4 regions of the Bradyrhizobium sp. USDA 4461 genome follow, and region 1 is predicted to be linked to each of the others. Evidence: riboswitches for the same ligand, from Rfam matches in the RefSeq annotation. Region 1 holds a riboswitch; each other region holds the start of a gene.
What was found. Region 1 has a riboswitch for glycine ahead of ACVINW_RS26465 (D-amino acid dehydrogenase). Riboswitches for the same ligand answer to the same signal wherever they lie in the genome.
Positions count from the first base shown of each region.

Region 2: another riboswitch for glycine. It lies ahead of ACVINW_RS07265 (L-serine ammonia-lyase); the one in region 1 lies ahead of ACVINW_RS26465 (D-amino acid dehydrogenase).
Region 3: another riboswitch for glycine. It lies ahead of gcvT (glycine cleavage system aminomethyltransferase GcvT); the one in region 1 lies ahead of ACVINW_RS26465 (D-amino acid dehydrogenase).
Region 4: another riboswitch for glycine. It lies ahead of gcvT (glycine cleavage system aminomethyltransferase GcvT); the one in region 1 lies ahead of ACVINW_RS26465 (D-amino acid dehydrogenase).

Region 1 is NZ_JBSRXM010000001.1:5,690,721-5,695,221, reverse strand. It holds gene ACVINW_RS26475 (ABC transporter substrate-binding protein) at 1-193, opposite strand, end outside; gene ACVINW_RS26470 (M20/M25/M40 family metallo-hydrolase) at 460-1,590, shown strand; glycine riboswitch at 1,676-1,782, shown strand; glycine riboswitch at 1,786-1,901, shown strand; gene ACVINW_RS26465 (D-amino acid dehydrogenase) at 1,971-3,332, shown strand; gene ACVINW_RS26460 (ABC transporter permease) at 3,492-4,436, shown strand; gene ACVINW_RS26455 (ABC transporter permease) at 4,440-4,501, shown strand, end outside.
Region 2 is NZ_JBSRXM010000001.1:1,531,431-1,535,931, reverse strand. It holds gene glyA (serine hydroxymethyltransferase) at 1-312, opposite strand, end outside; gene ACVINW_RS07265 (L-serine ammonia-lyase) at 328-1,701, opposite strand; glycine riboswitch at 1,891-1,977, opposite strand; gene ACVINW_RS07260 (ABC transporter ATP-binding protein) at 2,667-3,401, shown strand; gene ACVINW_RS07255 (ABC transporter ATP-binding protein) at 3,398-4,111, shown strand; gene ACVINW_RS07250 (branched-chain amino acid ABC transporter permease) at 4,125-4,501, shown strand, end outside.
Region 3 is NZ_JBSRXM010000001.1:1,543,314-1,547,814, reverse strand. It holds gene gcvP (aminomethyl-transferring glycine dehydrogenase) at 1-1,491, opposite strand, end outside; gene gcvH (glycine cleavage system protein GcvH) at 1,514-1,879, opposite strand; gene gcvT (glycine cleavage system aminomethyltransferase GcvT) at 1,896-3,041, opposite strand; glycine riboswitch at 3,183-3,269, opposite strand; gene ACVINW_RS07310 (ABC transporter substrate-binding protein) at 3,599-4,501, shown strand, end outside.
Region 4 is NZ_JBSRXM010000001.1:5,551,326-5,555,826, forward strand. It holds gene gcvP (aminomethyl-transferring glycine dehydrogenase) at 1-1,524, opposite strand, end outside; gene gcvH (glycine cleavage system protein GcvH) at 1,681-2,046, opposite strand; gene gcvT (glycine cleavage system aminomethyltransferase GcvT) at 2,060-3,205, opposite strand; glycine riboswitch at 3,348-3,440, opposite strand; gene alaS (alanine--tRNA ligase) at 3,641-4,501, shown strand, end outside.

The DNA.
Region 1 (4,501 bases):
GGTCGCGCGTGATATAGGCTGTGGTTAGAATCGGATCGATGACGCGCAGGTCCGAATGCATCACCGCGGTGATGGTCTTGTCCGCGGCCATCGCCTGCGGCGCAAACGACAATTCCTGCGGTGCGAATGACAGCGCAAGCGCCGACAACGCAGCCGCGAGCGTGCGGCGTTTCCAACGCGAGATAGGGAACATGCAAATCTCTCCTGACGTGTAACTGGTCAAAGCCGGCTTATTCGTTATGCATGCGGTCCGTTATTTAGGCGAACTAACATGCTGTATGGCTTGTGAAATCGAGACTTGCACCAAGCGCCAAGCGCGTCAATCGGTTTCGATCCGGATCGGACGTACACAAACGAATGAGGCCGCGGGCCGGATTTTGGCTTTACAAAATCGTCGGCGGAGATTTTCGTGAGCGCCGCGCGATGCCGGCGCCGTCAGAACAACAAGAGAGAACAACGATGAACCCCGCCAATCTCCCCTTTGACTCCGAAGCGATGCTGCAGGGCCTGCGCAGCTGGGTGGAATGCGAGAGCCCGACCTGGGACGCGGCTGCGGTCGAGCGCATGCTCGATCTCGCCGCGCGCGAGATGGCGGTCATGGGTGCGACGATCGAACGCATCGCCGGACGCCAGGGCTTTGCCGGCTGCGTCCGCGCCCGCTTTCCGCATCCGAAGCAGGGTCAGCCCGGCATCCTGATATCAGGCCATCTCGACACCGTGCACCCGGTCGGCACCATTGAGAAGCTCAAATGGCGCCGCGAAGGCAACAAATGCTTCGGGCCCGGCATCTTCGACATGAAGGGCGGCAACTATCTGTCGATCGAGGCCATCAGGCAATTGGCCCGCGCGTCCTTCACGACGCCGTTGCCGATCACCGTGCTGTTCACACCCGATGAAGAGGTCGGCACACCGTCGACGCGCGACATCATCGAGGCGGAAGCCGCGCGCAACAAATATGTGCTGGTGCCGGAGCCCGGCCGGCCGAACAACGGTGTCGTCACCGGCCGCTACGCGATCGCGCGCTTCAATCTGGAAGCCACCGGCAAGCCGAGCCATGCCGGCGCGACGCTGTCCTCCGGCCGCTCCGCGATCCGCGAAATGGCCCGTCAAATCATCGCCATCGACGGCATGACCACCGAGGACTGCACCTTCTCGGTCGGCATCGTGCATGGCGGCCAGTGGGTCAATTGCGTCGCCACGACCTGCACCGGCGAAGCGCTCAGCATGGCCAAGCGGCAGGCCGATCTCGATCGCGGCGTCGAACGCATGCTGGCGCTGTCCGGCACCGCCAACGACGTAACCTTCAAGGTGACGCGCGGCGTCACGCGCCCGGTGTGGGAGCCGGATGCCGGCACCATGGCTCTATACGAAAAGGCAAAGGGCCTTGCGGCCGGGATGGGCCTCGATCTTCCGCACGGCAGCGCCGGCGGTGGATCGGACGGCAACTTCACCGGTGCGATGGGCATCCCCACGCTCGATGGTCTCGGCGTTCGCGGCGCCGATGCACATACGCTCAACGAGCATATCGAGGTCGACAGCCTGGCCGAGCGCGGCCGCCTGATGGCGGCGCTGCTGGCGACGCTGGACTGATTGCACTGCACAACACGTTGGCACTGCCGGATCGAAATTTAGCCTTGTCCAATTTTAAGGCTTCGCCTACGGTCCGGCCGTCCAACGCGACGATGCGGGAGAGATCGAGGCGACAACATTCGTGTTGTCAGCTTCGGCGCCGATGGAGCAACCGCCCCGGAAACTCTCAGGCAAAAGGACTGTATCGTCAGGACGATCTGGAGAGAGACGGACATGGCCGCAGATCAAGGGCCGTGACGTCCACCGAAGGGGATAGTTCGCGTCCGGGCCCCGGCCCGGTGCGGATCAAGCTCTCAGGTACCGTGACAGATGGGGCGTCGAAACACCCGGTTTCACCGGTGGTTCGGCGACTCTAACAACACGGGAGCCTGAAGACCATCATGCCTCACATTGCGATCATTGGCGCCGGCATCACCGGCGTGACGACGGCCTATGCCCTGCTCGAACGCGGCTACAAGGTGACTGTGCTCGACAGGCATCGCTACGCCGCGATGGAAACCTCATTCGCCAATGGCGGACAGTTGTCCGCCAGCAACGCCGAAGTCTGGAACAGCGCGGCGACCATTCTCAAGGGGCTGCGCTGGATGCTGAGAAGCGACGCGCCGCTCTTGATGAACCCGAAGCCGAGCTGGCACAAATATTCCTGGATCGGCGAGTTCGTCGGTGGCATCGCGCGCTATCGCAGCAACACCATCGAGACCACGCGGCTCGCCATCGAAGCGCGCAAGCATCTGTTCTCGATCGCCGAGCGCGAGAACATCGCCTTCGATCTCGAACGCCGCGGCATCCTGCACGTCTATCACGACAAGGCCGGCTTCGAGGCAGGCCTGCGGGTCAACACCTTGCTGCAGCAAGGCGGGCTCGACCGCCGGCCGGTGACACCGGACGAGATCCGCAGCATCGAACCCGCGCTGCAAACCGCCTGCTATGGTGGCTTCTTCACGCCGTCCGACGCCACCGGCGATATCCACAAGTTCACGCGCGGCCTCGCCGAGGCTTGTGCGCGGCGCGGCGCGAGCTTCATCCATGAGGCCGACGTCGACACGGTCGCGCGCGGCGACGACGGCTTCCGCATCGGCTGGAACGAAACCGCGTCGCACGATGCCGAGCCCGCGACGCGGCACGAATTGCAGGCCGACGGCCTCGTGATTTGCGCGGGCGTGGCGAGCCGCCGCTTCGCGGGCTTACTCAACGACCGCGTCAACGTCTATCCGGTGAAGGGCTATTCGATCACGGTGCAGCTCGATGCGCCGCAAAGCCGGGACGCCGCGCCGACCGTCAGTCTGCTCGACGAAGCCGCCAAGATCGTCACCAGCAGGCTCGGCGCCGACCGCTTCCGCATTGCCGGCACCGCCGAGTTCAACGGCTTCAACCGCGATATCAGGGCCGACCGCATCCAGCCGCTGGTGGATTGGGTGCGCCATCATTTCCCCGGGGTCGATACATCCAAAGTCGTGCCGTGGGCGGGGCTGCGTCCGATGATGCCGAACATGATGCCGGTGGTGCGCGCCGGCCGGATTCCAGGCGTGTTCTACAACACCGGCCACGGTCATCTCGGCTGGACGCTATCCGCCGCGACCGCGCAGATGGTCGCAGGCGCGATCGACGACTGGCGCGATCTCGATACGCCGCCGATGGCGCCGGCGTTCGGTCGCGGGCTCGACGATGTACCTGCCAATGCTCGCAAGGCTGAAATCAATCCACCTTCCAGTGGACTGCTTCGCACGTCATCGGAGGACTAATCACACCAGCAGGACCGACTAGCTGCACCGCAAAAACCGCAGCACCGATGGCACGGGACTTGCTCAACTTCTACCCTGTGTTTGCTACCATCTGTGCTACGGTCCGGTGTGCAACGGTCCCGCTGGGGACTTCATCGACCACAACCCAACGGATCCAATTTGCTCGGATATCTGCTTCGCCGCATCCTCGCCGCCATTCCCGTGATGGGCGTGGTGGCCCTGTTCGTGTTCCTGCTGCTGCGGCTGACGCCGGGCGACCCCGCCGCCATCCTCGCCGGCGACAATGCGACGCCGGAACAGCTTGAACGCATCCGGACCTCGCTCGGTCTCAACGAGCCGATCTACATCCAGTTCTACACCTGGGTCGCGAAGCTGCTGCATGGCGACCTCGGCGTCTCGCTGATCTCGAACAAGCCGATCCTCGAGATGATCGGCCCGCGCCTCGAACCGTCGATCTCGGTCGCGCTCGCCACCATCATCCTCTCGATCCTGGTCGCAGTGCCGCTCGGCGTCATTGCGGCATGGAAGCACGGCACCTGGATCGACCGCTGCGTGATGGGGCTGTCGGTGCTCGGCTTCTCGGTGCCGGTGTTCGTGATCGGCTATGTGCTGATCCAGGTGTTTGCGATCTACCCGTTCCGCTGGGTCCCGGTGCAGGGCTTCAAGAGCATCTCGGCCGGCTTCGGTCCGTTCTTCGAACGCATCATCCTGCCGACCTGCACCCTCTCCTTCATCTATGTCGCGCTGATCGCGCGCATGACGCGGGCCTCGATGCTTGACGTGTTGGGTGAGGACTACGTCCGCACCGCGCGCGCCAAGGGCATCGGCGAGACCGGCGTGCTGCTGCGCCATGCGCTGCGCAACGCCGCGGTCCCGGTCATCACCGTGATCGGCTCCGGCTTCGCGCTCTTGATCTCCGGCGTCGTCGTCACCGAAAGCGTGTTCAACCTGCCCGGCATCGGCCGCCTCACCGTCGACGCGGTGCTGGCGCGCGACTATCCGGTGATCCAGGCGATGATCTTGTTGACGTCGGGCATCTATGTCGCAGTCAATCTCTTGATCGACGTCGCCTACACCCTGCTCGATCCTCGTATCCGGTACTGAGCAATGGCGATCGAAACCCTTCCCGAAGCCTCGATTCCCGTCACCCGGCCGTTCCGCGTCAAGTT
Region 2 (4,501 bases), 4.2 Mb from region 1:
AAGGTTTGCTTGTGCTCCGGAGTGAGGTTGCACGTTGGCAAATCCTGCGCCGAAAAGTGCCTTCGCCCGTTCAATCGCAAGGAGCTCGACTTCGTCAACAAACTCGCAGCCTCCATAGTACCGGCGTGCGGGATATCCTTCAGCATACTTGTTGGTTAGCACGGATCCCTGAGCTGCGAGGACCGCTTCTGACACGATATTTTCGGATGCAATCAGCTCGATTTGACTCTGCTGACGATGCAGCTCTCGATCGATGGACGCGAACACGGGATCACCGAAACCCCGTCGCGTCATTTCCAAGACATTATCCATGGCTTCTTCCTTTGTTCAGCACTCGGGGACGTTAACGGCGAGGCCGCCTCGAGATGTCTCTCTGTACTTGTCGTGCATGTCGGCTCCGGTCTGGCGCATCGTCTCGATGACATGATCAAGCGACACCTTGTGGGTGCCATCGCCGGCGAGAGCCAGCAATGCTGCATTGATCGACTTGATTGCGCCGAATGCGTTGCGTTCGATGCACGGGATCTGAACGAGCCCCGCGACCGGGTCGCAGGTCATGCCGAGATGATGCTCCATTGCAATTTCAGCGGCATTTTCGATCTGTTCGTTGGTGCCACCGAGGGCGGCGGCGAGTCCTGCAGCCGCCATCGCGGCGGCGGAGCCGACCTCGCCCTGACAACCAACCTCCGCACCTGAGATGGAAGCGTTGTGCTTGATGATGCTGCCGATCGCGGTCGCAGTGAGAAGGAATGTGCGCATGCCATCCACATCGGATCCGTCGCAGAAGTCACGGTAGTATCTGAGAACGGCGGGTAACACGCCGGCGGCGCCATTCGTCGGTGCCGTGACGACCCGACCACCGGAAGCGTTCTCCTCATTCACGGCAATGGCAAAGGCGGACACGTACTCGAACGCTTCGCTTGGGGAGTGTTGGTTAGCCAGCGCAGCAGAGCGAAGTCTCTGAAAGAGCTTCTTTGCGCGCCGCGGGACCTTCAAACTGCCGGGCAGCTCGCCATCCCGATCGAGGCCTCGGTCGACACACGCCATCATCACCTGGATTAGGGTGTCGAGCAGCTGAACGGTGGAAGGCTCGTCCCGGCGTGCCAATTCGTTGATGAACGCAACGTCAGCTATGGCGCAGACATTGGCGCGGCATATCGCCAGGAGCTCATCCGCCGACCGATAATCGAAGCCGAATGCAAAGGTCTGCACCTTTGATGCGCCGCTGTCTCCGTCGCGCTCGATAAATCCCCCTCCGACGGAGTACCAGACCTCTGACGCGATGATTTCGCGGCCTTTATCGAAGGCTTGCAGCAACAGCGCATTGGGATGACGGTCGTAGACCGTTTGCTTGTCAAAGACGAGGTCGCGTGCTTCGACGAATTCGATTGCGGTATCATTGGGAAGAACAATGCTGCCACTCGATCGTATCTCAGCCAAGATCGAGTCGGTCTCATCCGGCTCCAACTGGTCCGGCAAGTGTCCGGAGAGCCCCAGCAAGACCGCAACGTCCGTTCGATGGCCTTTGCCAGTCCAGGCAAGCGATCCGAAGGCGGTAACGGCTATTCTGCTGGTCCTTTGTTGCCGCTCTGCGCCTAGGCCTCTCACGAAAGAGGACGCGATCTTCATCGGTCCGATTGTATGTGAGGAAGACGGACCGATCCCAACTTTGAACAAGTCGCCCAACCCAATGGGCAACATGGTTTGCTTGCCGCGTTGCGCAGCCCGCTCGAGTAGGGTGGTTATTGATGTTTTTAACGCAGACATCGACATGGAGCACCTCTAGCCATCGATTCAAATCGATTGAGCTGTTTGAAGCGCCCCATCTGTCTTTTTGGCCTGAGAGTGTTATCCCTTCGGCGGATGCTGACCGCATCACTTTCCAGATGTAGATCCGACACGGTCCTTTTGCCTGAGAGTTTCCGGGGCGGTTGCTCCTTCGGCGCCGGGTACCCGGCCTCTCCCGTGGTCAGATAAACTTAGTTACTACCGTATAGCTCCAAACACTGATGATGGGAAAATAGCTGCCAAGTGGGCTGTATCGCAGTCGCCTGGATCGAGCAAGGGCGGGCCGTTCTGTCGTGCGTGAAAACGGTTCACCGCTTGGTCGAATACTGTTCGTTTGCGTTCCCCGTAGGCAAATACTTAGTTTGCCGAGCCTCTCATCGGTGAAGCAACACGTCAAGCGGGCGGCGATGTTGCGCACGATGGTTTTCGTCCGGACTTCGATGCGAGTCCCGGTCCTCGTTGGCAATCAGATAGACCCGAAGAATTGAACTAGCAGGCTGCTCAATGACCTGCAGATCTGAAAAGCGTTGAAACGTCGTGTGCGGCTGCCAATGATCATGATTTGCGATGTCTGCCCCGCGTGCTCCGTGACGCTGCTTCGATTTGGCAGTCGCGGAAGTCCGGTTCGTTTGCTCCGGGCAATGCGGCGCATGGCTGCAGAGCGTTTGGTTCAGTTCGGCAAACGCTTTCCAAGCTGACGCGACCCTTCGCCGCCGCTTCACGAAACTACTGATGATATGTCGCATCAAGATCGATAGGGGAGTCGTGTGTTCGAGTTGAATAGTCGAGATGGCATCGCCGAAGTCGGGAAAGAAGAAGTGTCCCGATCAGCAGACCAATCACGCTCCTCATTTCTCGTGATCCAGGACGTCAGCGTCATGTTCGGCGGCGTTATTGCGCTCAATGGCGTGTCGTTCGACATGCGTCATGGACAGATCCTCGGTCTGATCGGGCCGAACGGCGCCGGCAAGACGACGCTGTTCAATTGCCTGTCGCGGCTCTACCAGCCGTCGTCCGGCGACATCCTGATGGAAGGCAAGAGCATCCTGTCGCGGCCGCCGCACCGGATCGCCGAGATCGGCATCGGCCGCACCTTCCAGAACGTCGCATTGTTTCCCAACCTGTCCGTGATCGACAACGTCCGCGTCGGCGCGCATGCCCGCACCTCGAGCGACATCGTCAGCGACTCGCTGCGTCTCGCCTGGGTCCGCCGCGGCGAGAACGACATGAACAAGAAGGTGCACGACATCCTCGGCTATCTCGATCTCGAGGACGTCGCCCACACCGTCGTCTCGGGACTTCCGTTCGGCACCCAGAAGCGCGTCGAGCTGGCGCGGGCCCTGGCGGCGGATCCGAAGATCCTGCTGCTCGACGAGCCGGCCGGCGGCCTCAATCACGAGGAAGTCTATGTGCTCGGCGATTTGATCCGCAAAATCCGCGACGACCGTAAAATTACGGTGCTGCTGGTCGAGCATCACATGGGTCTCGTGATGTCGATCGCCGACCACGTCGTCGCGCTCAATTTCGGCCGCAAGCTGGCCGAAGGCACGCCGGCCCAGGTCCAGGCCGACCCCGACGTCATCAAGGCCTATCTGGGGAGCAAGGACCAATGACCGCGATGCTCAACGTCAAGGACCTGCGCGCCTATTACGGCCAGGTCCAGGCCCTGCACGGCCTCAGCTTCTCGCTCAACGAGGGCTCGCTGACCACCCTGCTCGGCGCCAACGGCGCCGGCAAGACCACCACGCTGCGGGCGATCTGCAACATGGTGCGCTCGACCGGCGCGATCGAGTTCGAGGGCAAGCCGATCGGCACGCGCTCGACCGAGAACGTGGTCCGGCTCGGCATCGCCCATGTGCCGCAGGGCCGCGGCACCTTCACCAACATGACGGTGGAGGAGAATTTGCAGCTCGGCGCCATCAGCCGCTCCGACACCAAGGCGATCGGCTCCGACATCGAGCGGATGTACGACCATTTCCCGGTGCTGAAGCAGCGCTACACCCAGCAGGCCGGCACGCTGTCCGGCGGCGAGCAGCAGATGCTGGCGGTGGCGCGCGCGCTGATGCTGCGGCCGCGCCTGATGCTGCTCGACGAGCCGTCGTTCGGCCTCGCGCCGCTGATCGTGCGCGACCTGTTCCGCATCCTCGGCAAGATCAATCGCGAGGAAAAGGTGACCATCCTGGTGGTCGAGCAGAACGCGCAGCTCGCGCTCGAGCTCGCCGACCAGGCCTATGTGATCGAAACCGGACGGATCGTGATGTCGGGCAATGCCAAGGACATCGCGAACAACGAAGACGTCCGCAAATCCTATCTCGGCTACTGAGGGAGCTGGCACAATGGAGCTTTTTGCCAACCAGGTCCTGGCCGGCATCGCCACCGGCGCGATCTATGCCTGCATGGCGCTCGCCGTGGTGATGATCTACCAGGCCATCGACCATCTGAATTTCGCCCAGGGCGAAATGGCGATGTTCTCGACCTTCGTGTCCTGGCAGCTGATGCAGTGGGGCGTGCCGTATTGGGGCGCCTTCGTACTCACCGTCGCCTTCTCGTTCGTCGCCGGCATCGTCATCGAGCGGCTGCTGTTCAAGCCGCTCGCCAAGGCTCCGATCCTGACCAACGTCGCCGGTTTCATCGCGCTCTATGCGATCATCAACTCGGTCGCCGGCCTGATCTGGGACTTCACCATCAAGCAGTATCCGACGCCGTTCGGCTC
Region 3 (4,501 bases), 4.1 Mb from region 1:
ATCGAGCGCGAGGTCACGGTCGCTGAGCTTGCGCATGTAACGCAGCAGCTCGGTCTCCGAGCGGTGGGTGTTGAACACCGGATGGGTGAGGAAGGCGCTGCTCCGCCGCAGCTCCTTCGGCAGCGCCTCGCGCGCGGCCGCCTCGATCTCGGCATAGCTGAGCTTGCCGCCAAACACGCGCCACACCGCCTCGACGGTCTCCGGCGTCGTGGTCTCGTCGAGCGCAATGCCGAGCGTGGAGCTGCCGATCCGCAGGTTGATCCGCTCCGCCTGCGCGCGGGTCACGAGCTCGATCTGCTTCGCACCGGCCTCGATGGTCACGGTGTCGAAGAACGCTTCGCTCACAGGCGCAAAGCCGAGCTTGCGCAGGCCCGCCGCCAGCACGGTGGCGCGGCGATGCACGCTGCGCGCGATATGGGTCAGGCCCTCGGGGCCGTGATAGACCGCATACATCGAGGCGATCACGGCCAGCAGCACCTGCGCGGTGCAGATGTTGGAGGTCGCCTTCTCGCGGCGGATATGCTGCTCGCGGGTCTGCAGCGCGAGACGATAGGCGGGTGCCCCGCGCGAATCCACCGAGAGCCCGACAATGCGGCCGGGCAGCGAGCGCTTCAGCGTGTCGCGCACCGCCATGTAGGCGGCGTGCGGTCCGCCATAGCCCATCGGCACGCCCAACCGCTGCGCCGAGCCTATGGCAATGTCGGCACCGAGCTCGCCGGGCGAGGTGAGCAGCGTCAGCGACAGTAAGTCTGCCGCGACGATCGCCAGCGCACCCTTGGCGCGCAGCGAGGCGATCGCCGGCCGCAGATCGCGCACCGCGCCGGACGTGCCCGGATATTGCAGCAGGGCGCCGATCACTTCGGCCTTGTCGAGCTCGGTCAGGGGATCGCCGACCATCAGCGCCCAGCCCAGAGGTGCTGCACGTGTGCGCATCACCGCCAGCGTCTGCGGATGAACTTCCTTGTCGACGAAGAACACTTTCGCCTTCACCTGCGAATGGCGCTCGGCGAGCGCCATCGCTTCCGCCGCGGCGGTCGCCTCGTCGAGCAGCGAGGCGTTGGCGACGTCGAGCCCGGTGAGGTCGCAGATCATGGTCTGGAAGTTGAAAAGCGCTTCGAGCCGGCCCTGGCTGATCTCCGGCTGATACGGCGTGTAGGCGGTGTACCAGGCCGGGTTCTCCAGGATGTTGCGCTGGATCACCGCGGGCAAAATGGTGCCGGAATAGCCCTGGCCGATCAGCGAGGTGAACACCTGGTTCTGGGCGGCGAGCTCGCCCATATGGGCGAGCGCCTCGGTCTCGCTCAGCGCGCGGCCGAGATCGAGCGGCGCCTTCTGGCGGATCGACGCCGGCAGCGTCTCGTTCATCAGCGCCTGCAGGCTCGCGGCGCCGACCGTCTCCAGCATCGCGTTGATGTCGCGCGGGGACGGTCCGATGTGGCGGCGGACGAAATCGGTGGCGGCTTCGTTGATCGGCTTGAAGGGCGCGTTCATGGGCTTATCCTCGGCTGATCCTTTAGGCGGTGTGGGCAGCGTAGGCGGCCTCGTCCATCAGGCCGCCGAGTTCGCTCTTGTCAGCGATCTTCAGCTTGAAGAACCAGGCCTTGCCGGCGGCATCGGAATTGACCAGCGCGGGCTCGGCCGCGAGCTCCTCATTGACCTCGATCACCTCGCCGGTGATCGGCGCGTAGACATCGGACGCCGCCTTGACGGATTCGACGACCGCGGCGGCCTCGGCCTTCTTCAGGCTGCGGCCGACCTTGGGCAGTTCGACGAACACGACGTCGCCGAGCTGCGATTGCGCGTAGTCGGTGATCCCGATCGTGGCGACGTCGCCCTCGATGCGGAGCCATTCGTGGTCGGAGGTGTACAGCGTCGTCATGGAGAACCTCTGGCGTTTAGCGTTTGTAGGTATTGGGAACGAAGGGCGTGGCGGCGACTTTCAGCGGCAGCCGCTGGCCGCGCACCTCGGCGAAAACGGTGGTGCCGACGGCTGAGAGGGCGGTGGGCAGATAGCCCATCGCAACCGGCGCATTGAGGCTCGGGCCGAAGCCGCCCGAGGTCACCGTGCCGATCTGCTCGGACGAGGCGGCATCGGCAAACAGCAAGGCGCCTTCGCGCACCGGGGCGCGGCCGTCGGGCTTCAGGCCGACGCGGCGGCGGGCGGCGCCATCAGCGAATTGCGCGAGAATTTTGTCGGCACCCGGGAAGCCGCCGGCGCGCGCGCCGCCGCTGCGGCGGACCTTTTGTACCGACCATTCCAGCGCGCCTTCGACCGGCGTGGTCGTGGTGTCGATGTCGTGGCCATAGAGGCAGAGCCCGGCTTCGAGCCGCAGGCTGTCGCGCGCGCCGAGCCCGATCGGCAGCACGTCCGGATTGTCGAGCAGTGCGGTGACCAGGGCTTCGGCCTTGTCGGCCGGCACCGAAATCTCAAAACCGTCCTCGCCGGTATAGCCGGAGCGCGAGACGAAGCAGTCGATGTCGGCGACGCGGCGCGGGCCGGCATCCATGAATTTCATCGAACTGACATCTGGGCAGAGTTTCGCCAGCGCCGATTCGGCCTTCGGCCCCTGCAGCGCGATCAGCGCGCGGTCGGCCAGCGAGACGATCTCGCAGCTCTCAGAGAGATTCGCGCGCAGATGCGCCTCGTCCTCGGCCTTGCAGGCGGCATTGACCACCAGGAACAGGTGATCGCCGAAGTTCGCGACCATCAGGTCGTCGAGCAGGCCGCCGTCATTGTTGGTGAATTGCGCGTAGCGCTGCCGTCCCGGCGCGATGCCGACGATGTCCTGCGGGACCAGTTTTTCGAGCGCAAGCGCGGCGTCGGCGACCTTGCCGGATTTGGCCCGCAGCACGAGCTGTCCCATGTGGGATACGTCGAACAGGCCGGCTCCGTTGCGGGTGTGGAGATGCTCCTTCAGCACGCCGGCCGTGTATTGCACGGGCATGTCGTAGCCGGCGAACGGCACCATCTTGGCGCCGCGCGCCAGATGCAGCGCGTGCAGCGGGGTCTGTTTCAGCGGGGAAGTTTCGCGCGCAAGCATCATAGGGCCCTCGCGGTTCCCGCGGGGACCTATTTCCCCTTGAGAAACCTGCAGAAAGCCCCATCTGTCGCTGTGCCTGAGAGTATTATCCCGTCGGCGGACGCAATCGGGGAGAACCCCAGCGCCTCTTTCCAGATGTCAGACGTCACGCGGTCCTTTTGCCTGAGAGTTTCCGGGGCGGTTGCTCCTTCGGCGCCGGCGCTAGCCGGTCTCTCCCGACGTGATTGCCAGTTGAAGTGCTCACGAAACATAGCCAAGCCGGACTTGTCAATCCGAGCACACTCGGTACCTGAGCATTCAACCGATCGTTGAAGGCACGCTAGTCGCCGGAATGCTCACATCGCACGAACCGCTGAGTTCGCATGAAACCGCTTTCAGCAAGGTTTCTGAAAGATCAATGCGGCTTGTCTCCATGTGAGCCTTGCCTCTCCATCGTTAGATCCGCTCACGTCAAGCGTCAGCCGATATCGAGCTGAGAGCGGCAACAAATCCTGTAGTGTTTCAATGCTCATTCATTCCCGACCCAAACCTCTATCAATCGCGAGAGATCAAGCAAAATGCCTGTCAACAAAAGTGCAGTCCCAACCAAGATCGGTGCGATATTCATGTTTTCTGGCGGCGTCGCCGAACTGGGCCAAGACTCGTTCGACGGAGCAGACGCCGCATTGCATTTCATCAATTCGCGTGATGCATCGTCTCGAAAGTTTGAATGGGTGAAGGCCGACGGATCATCACCCGAAGAAGCTGCGCAGCAAGCTGAAAGAATGATTACTCAGGATGGAGTGCGAACGATCGTCGGTTGCTATGGGTCGAACCACAGCATCGAAGTGTCGAAAGTATGCGAGAAATATGGGGCGGTCTTATGGACCCAAACCGCGTGGACGGCGTCTCTGTTCGACCATAAGCCGAAATATACGTTTCGTACCAATACCTATGCTACTCCAGTCGAGGAAGCTGCTGTCGACTACGTTCTGCACGAGGTCACTCCGCTCCTGGCAAAGAAGAGCGACCTTCGGGTTATGGTAATAAACGAAGGGAGCGCGTATGGCGTGAGTTGCGGCGACGAGACCGTCAAGGCCCTGACGGCAAAGAACATCAAGCCAATACAGCGGTACACGTACGACGCAAGGTACGATGGGGCCGATCTCGATTTCGACAACATCGTCAGCCGGATCAAGGAACAAAATCCGGACGTCCTGTTTGCGAGTTCATTCATTCGAGACTCTGTTGGAATTCTGGATGCGATGAAGAGGGCGGGCTATCGTCCGCCGGTCATTATGACGTCCTCCGCAGGATTTGGTCTGTACACTCTAAACCTGGCTGGCGAAATGACAGAAGGAATCTTGTCTGCAAATGCTCCTGCGCTCGTTGCGCCAGCCGCTCTGAACGAGACGGGCCGGCGTCTGCAGGTTGAGTATGTCAGTCGGCTAAAAGGGTTGACCGGAAGGCAGCCATCTGGA
Region 4 (4,501 bases), 140 kb from region 1:
CATCGTGCACGAGCCAAGCGGGATCATCGCGCGGTCGAGCGCGAGGTCGCGATCGCTGAGCTTGCGCATGTAGCGCAGCAGTTCGGTCTCCGAGCGATGCGTGTTGAACACCGGGTGGGTGAGGAAGGCGCTGGTGCGCCGCAGCTCCTTCGGCAGCGCCTCGTGCGCCGCCGCTTCGATTTCGGCAAAGCTGAGCTTGCCGCCGAACACGCGCCACACCGCCTCGACGGTCTCCGGCGTCGTGGTCTCGTCGAGCGCGATGCCGAGCGTGGTCGTACCGATGCGCAGATTGATCCGCTCCGCCTGCGCGCGGGCGACGATCTCGATCTGCCTGGCACCGGCCTCGATCGTTACGGTGTCGAAGAACGCCTCGCTGGTCGGCGTAAAGCCGAGCTTGCGCAGGCCTGCGGCCAGCACGGTGGCGCGCCGATGCACGCCGCGAGCGATATGGGTCAGGCCCTCGGGGCCGTGATAGACCGCATACATCGAGGCGATCACGGCGAGCAGCACCTGCGCCGTGCAGATGTTGGAGGTCGCCTTCTCGCGGCGGATATGCTGCTCGCGGGTTTGCAGCGCCAGGCGATAGGCGGGTAGCCCGCGCGAATCCACTGACAGCCCGACGATGCGGCCGGGCAGCGAGCGCTTCAGCGTGTCGCGCACCGCCATGTAGGCGGCGTGCGGTCCGCCATAGCCCATCGGCACGCCGAACCGCTGCGCCGAGCCGATCGCGATGTCGGCGCCGAGCTCGCCGGGCGAGGTCAGCAGCGTCAGCGACAGCAGGTCGGCGGCGACGATCGCCAGCGCGCCCTTGGCGCGCAGCGATGCGATCGCAGGCCGGAGGTCGCGTACCGCGCCCGACGTTCCCGGATATTGCAACAGCGCGCCGAGCACGTCGGCCTTGTCGAGCTCGGTGAGGGGATCGCCGACGACCAGCGCCCAGCCCAAGGGGGCCGCGCGCGTGCGCATCACCGCGAGCGTCTGCGGATGCACCTCCTTGTCGACGAAGAACACCTTTGCTTTCACCTGCGAATGGCGCTCGGCGAGCGCCATCGCTTCAGCGGCGGCGGTCGCCTCGTCGAGCAGCGAGGCGTTGGCGACGTCGAGCCCGGTGAGGTCGCAGATCATGGTCTGGTAGTTGAACAGCGCTTCCAGCCGGCCCTGGCTGATCTCCGGCTGATACGGCGTATAGGCGGTGTACCAGGCCGGGTTCTCCAGGATGTTGCGCTGGATCACCGCCGGCAGGATGGTGCCGGAATAGCCCTGGCCGATCAGCGACGTGAACACCTGGTTCTGCGCGGCGAGCTCGCTCATATGCGCGAGCGCCTCGGTCTCGCTCAGCGCGCGGCCGAGATCGAGCGGCGCCTTCTGGCGGATCGACGCCGGCAGCGTCTCGTTCATCAGCGCTTGCAGGCTCGCGGCGCCCACCGTCTCCAGCATTGCGTTGACGTCGCGCGGTGACGGTCCGATGTGGCGGCGGACGAAATCGGTGACGGCTTCGTTGATCGGCTTGAAGGGCGCGTTCATGACGGGGTCCTCGTTGTCAGCCGTCATACCCCGCAAAAGCGGGGTATCCAGTACGCCGGGACAGCAGTGGTTAAGCTGAAGGGCCGCGGCGTACTGGGTCGCCCGATCAAGTCGGGCGATGACAGGGAGTGTGTGGTCGCAATCTGCTTCATTCTCTCAGGCGGTGTGCGCGGCGTAGGCGGCTTCATCCATCAGGCCGCCGAGCTCGCCCTTGTCTGATATCTTCAGCTTGAAGAACCAGGCCTTGCCGCCGGCATCCGAATTGACCAGCGCGGGATCGGCCGTGAGCGCCTCGTTGACCTCGACCACTTCGCCGGTGATCGGCGCATAGACGTCGGAGGCGGCCTTGACGGATTCGACGACGGCGGCGGCCTCGGCCTTTTTCAGGCTGCGGCCGATCTTGGGCAGTTCGACGAACACCACGTCGCCGAGCTGCGATTGCGCATAATCGGTAATCCCGATCGTGGCGACATCGCCCTCGATGCGGAGCCATTCGTGGTCGGACGTGTACAGCGTCGTCATGGGGATCGATCCTTCAGCGTTTGTAGGTATTGGGGATGAAGGGCGTTGCGGCGACTTTCAGCGGCAGCCGCTGGCCGCGCACTTCGGCGAAAACGGTGGTGCCGAGCGCGGAGAGGGCGGTCGGCAGATAGCCCATCGCAACCGGCGCATTGAGGCTCGGGCCGAAGCCGCCCGAGGTCACCTTGCCGATCTGCTCGGTCGAGCTGGCGTCGGCAAACAGCGCGGCGCCTTCGCGCACCGGCGCACGGCCATCGGGCCTTAAGCCGACGCGGCGGCGGGTGGCGCCATCAGCGAATTGCGCGAGGATCTTGTCGGCGCCGGGAAAGCCGCCGGCGCGGGCGCCGCCGCTGCGGCGGACCTTCTGCACCGACCATTCCAGCGCGCCTTCGACCGGCGTGGTGGTGGTGTCGATATCGTGACCGTAGAGGCAGAGCCCGGCTTCGAGCCGCAGGCTGTCGCGCGCGCCGAGCCCGATCGGCAGCACGTCGGGATTGTCGAGCAGCGCGGTGACCAGGGCTTCCGCCTTGTCCGCGGGTACTGAAATCTCAAAGCCGTCCTCGCCGGTGTAACCGGAGCGCGAGACGAAGCAGTCGATCTCGGCGACGCGGCGCGGGCCGGCGTCCATGAATTTCATCGAACTGACATCTAGACAAAGCTTTGCCAGTGCCGCTTCCGCTTTCGGCCCCTGCAGCGCGATCAGCGCGCGGTCGGCCAGCGACACGATCTCGCAGCTGTCGGAAAGATTCGCTCGCAGATGCGCCTCGTCCGCGTCCTTGCAGGCGGCGTTGACCACCAGGAATAGATGATCGCCGAAATTCGCCACCATCAAATCGTCGAGCAGGCCGCCGTCCTTGTTGGTGAATTGCGCGTAGCGCTGCCGTCCCGGCGCGATGCCGACGATGTCCTGCGGCACCAGTTTTTCCAGCGCGAGCGCCGCGTCTGCGATCTTGCCGGATTTGGCCTTCAGCACGAGCTGTCCCATGTGGGACACGTCGAACAGACCGGCGTCCTTGCGGGTGTGCAAATGCTCCCTCAGCACGCCGGCCGTGTATTGCACCGGCATGTCATAGCCGGCGAACGGCACCATCTTGGCGCCGCGCGCCAGATGCAGCGCGTGCAGCGGGGTCTGTTTCAGCGGGGAAGTTTCGCGCACAAGCATCACAGGGCCCTCGCGGTTCCCGCCGGGGACCTATTTCCCCTTGAGAAACCTGCAGAAAGCCCCATCTGTCGCTGTGCCTGAGAGTATTATCCCGTCGGCGGACGCAATCGGGGAGAACCCCAGCGCCTCTTTCCAGATGTCAGACGTCACGCGGTCCTTTTGCCTGAGAGTTTCCGGGGCGGTTGCTCCTTCGGCGCCGGCCCAGGACAGGGCCAGTCTCTCCCGACGTGACTACTTACAGGTAGGACCAAAACACGGCCCCGCCAAGGCTGTCAACGCACCCGGACGACTATCAACGGGCTTTGTGCTGTTGCGGCAAGCCCATGATCCGGCTGCACAGTTTCTGGACACCGCAGCTGGCAATGTCTAAAAGCGTTCGGCCGGAAAATGACGCCTTTTTGCGGCTGGCCGGCCCCTTTTTCCGATTGGATGAACATGAGCAGCGTCAACGACATCAGGTCGACATTTCTGAACTTCTTCAAGGCGAACGGCCACGAGATCGTGGCCTCGTCGCCGCTGGTGCCGCGCAACGACCCGACCCTGATGTTCACCAATGCCGGCATGGTGCAGTTCAAGAACGTCTTCACCGGCGTCGAGAAGCGCGGCTATCAGCGCGCCACGACGTCGCAGAAATGCGTGCGCGCCGGCGGCAAGCATAACGACCTCGACAATGTCGGCTACACCGCGCGCCATCTCACCTTCTTCGAGATGCTCGGCAACTTCTCGTTCGGCGACTACTTCAAGGAGCGCGCGATCGAGCTCGCCTGGAATCTGATCACCAGGGATTTCGGGCTGAAGAAGGACAAGCTGCTGGTCACGGTCTACCACACCGACGACGAGGCGGCCGGCTACTGGAAGAAGATCGCGGGCTTCTCGGACGACCGCATCATCCGCATCCCGACCTCGGACAATTTCTGGGCGATGGGCGATACCGGTCCCTGCGGTCCGTGCTCCGAGATCTTCATCGATCGCGGCGAGCACATCTGGGGCGGACCTCCGGGTAGCCCCGAGGAGGACGGCGATCGCTTCCTCGAGTTCTGGAATCTGGTGTTCATGCAATACGAGCAGGTGACGAAGGAGGAGCGCGTGGCGCTGCCGCGCCCCTCGATCGACACCGGCATGGGCCTCGAGCGCATGGCCTGCATCCTGCAGGGCGTCGAGAGCGTGTTCGAGACCGATCTGTTCCGCCATCTGATCGACGCAGCCTCGTCGGCGCTCGGCCATGAGCCGAACGCGCAGAACGTCGCGTCGTATCGCGTCATCGCCGACCATCTGCGCTCGTCGGCGTTCCTGATC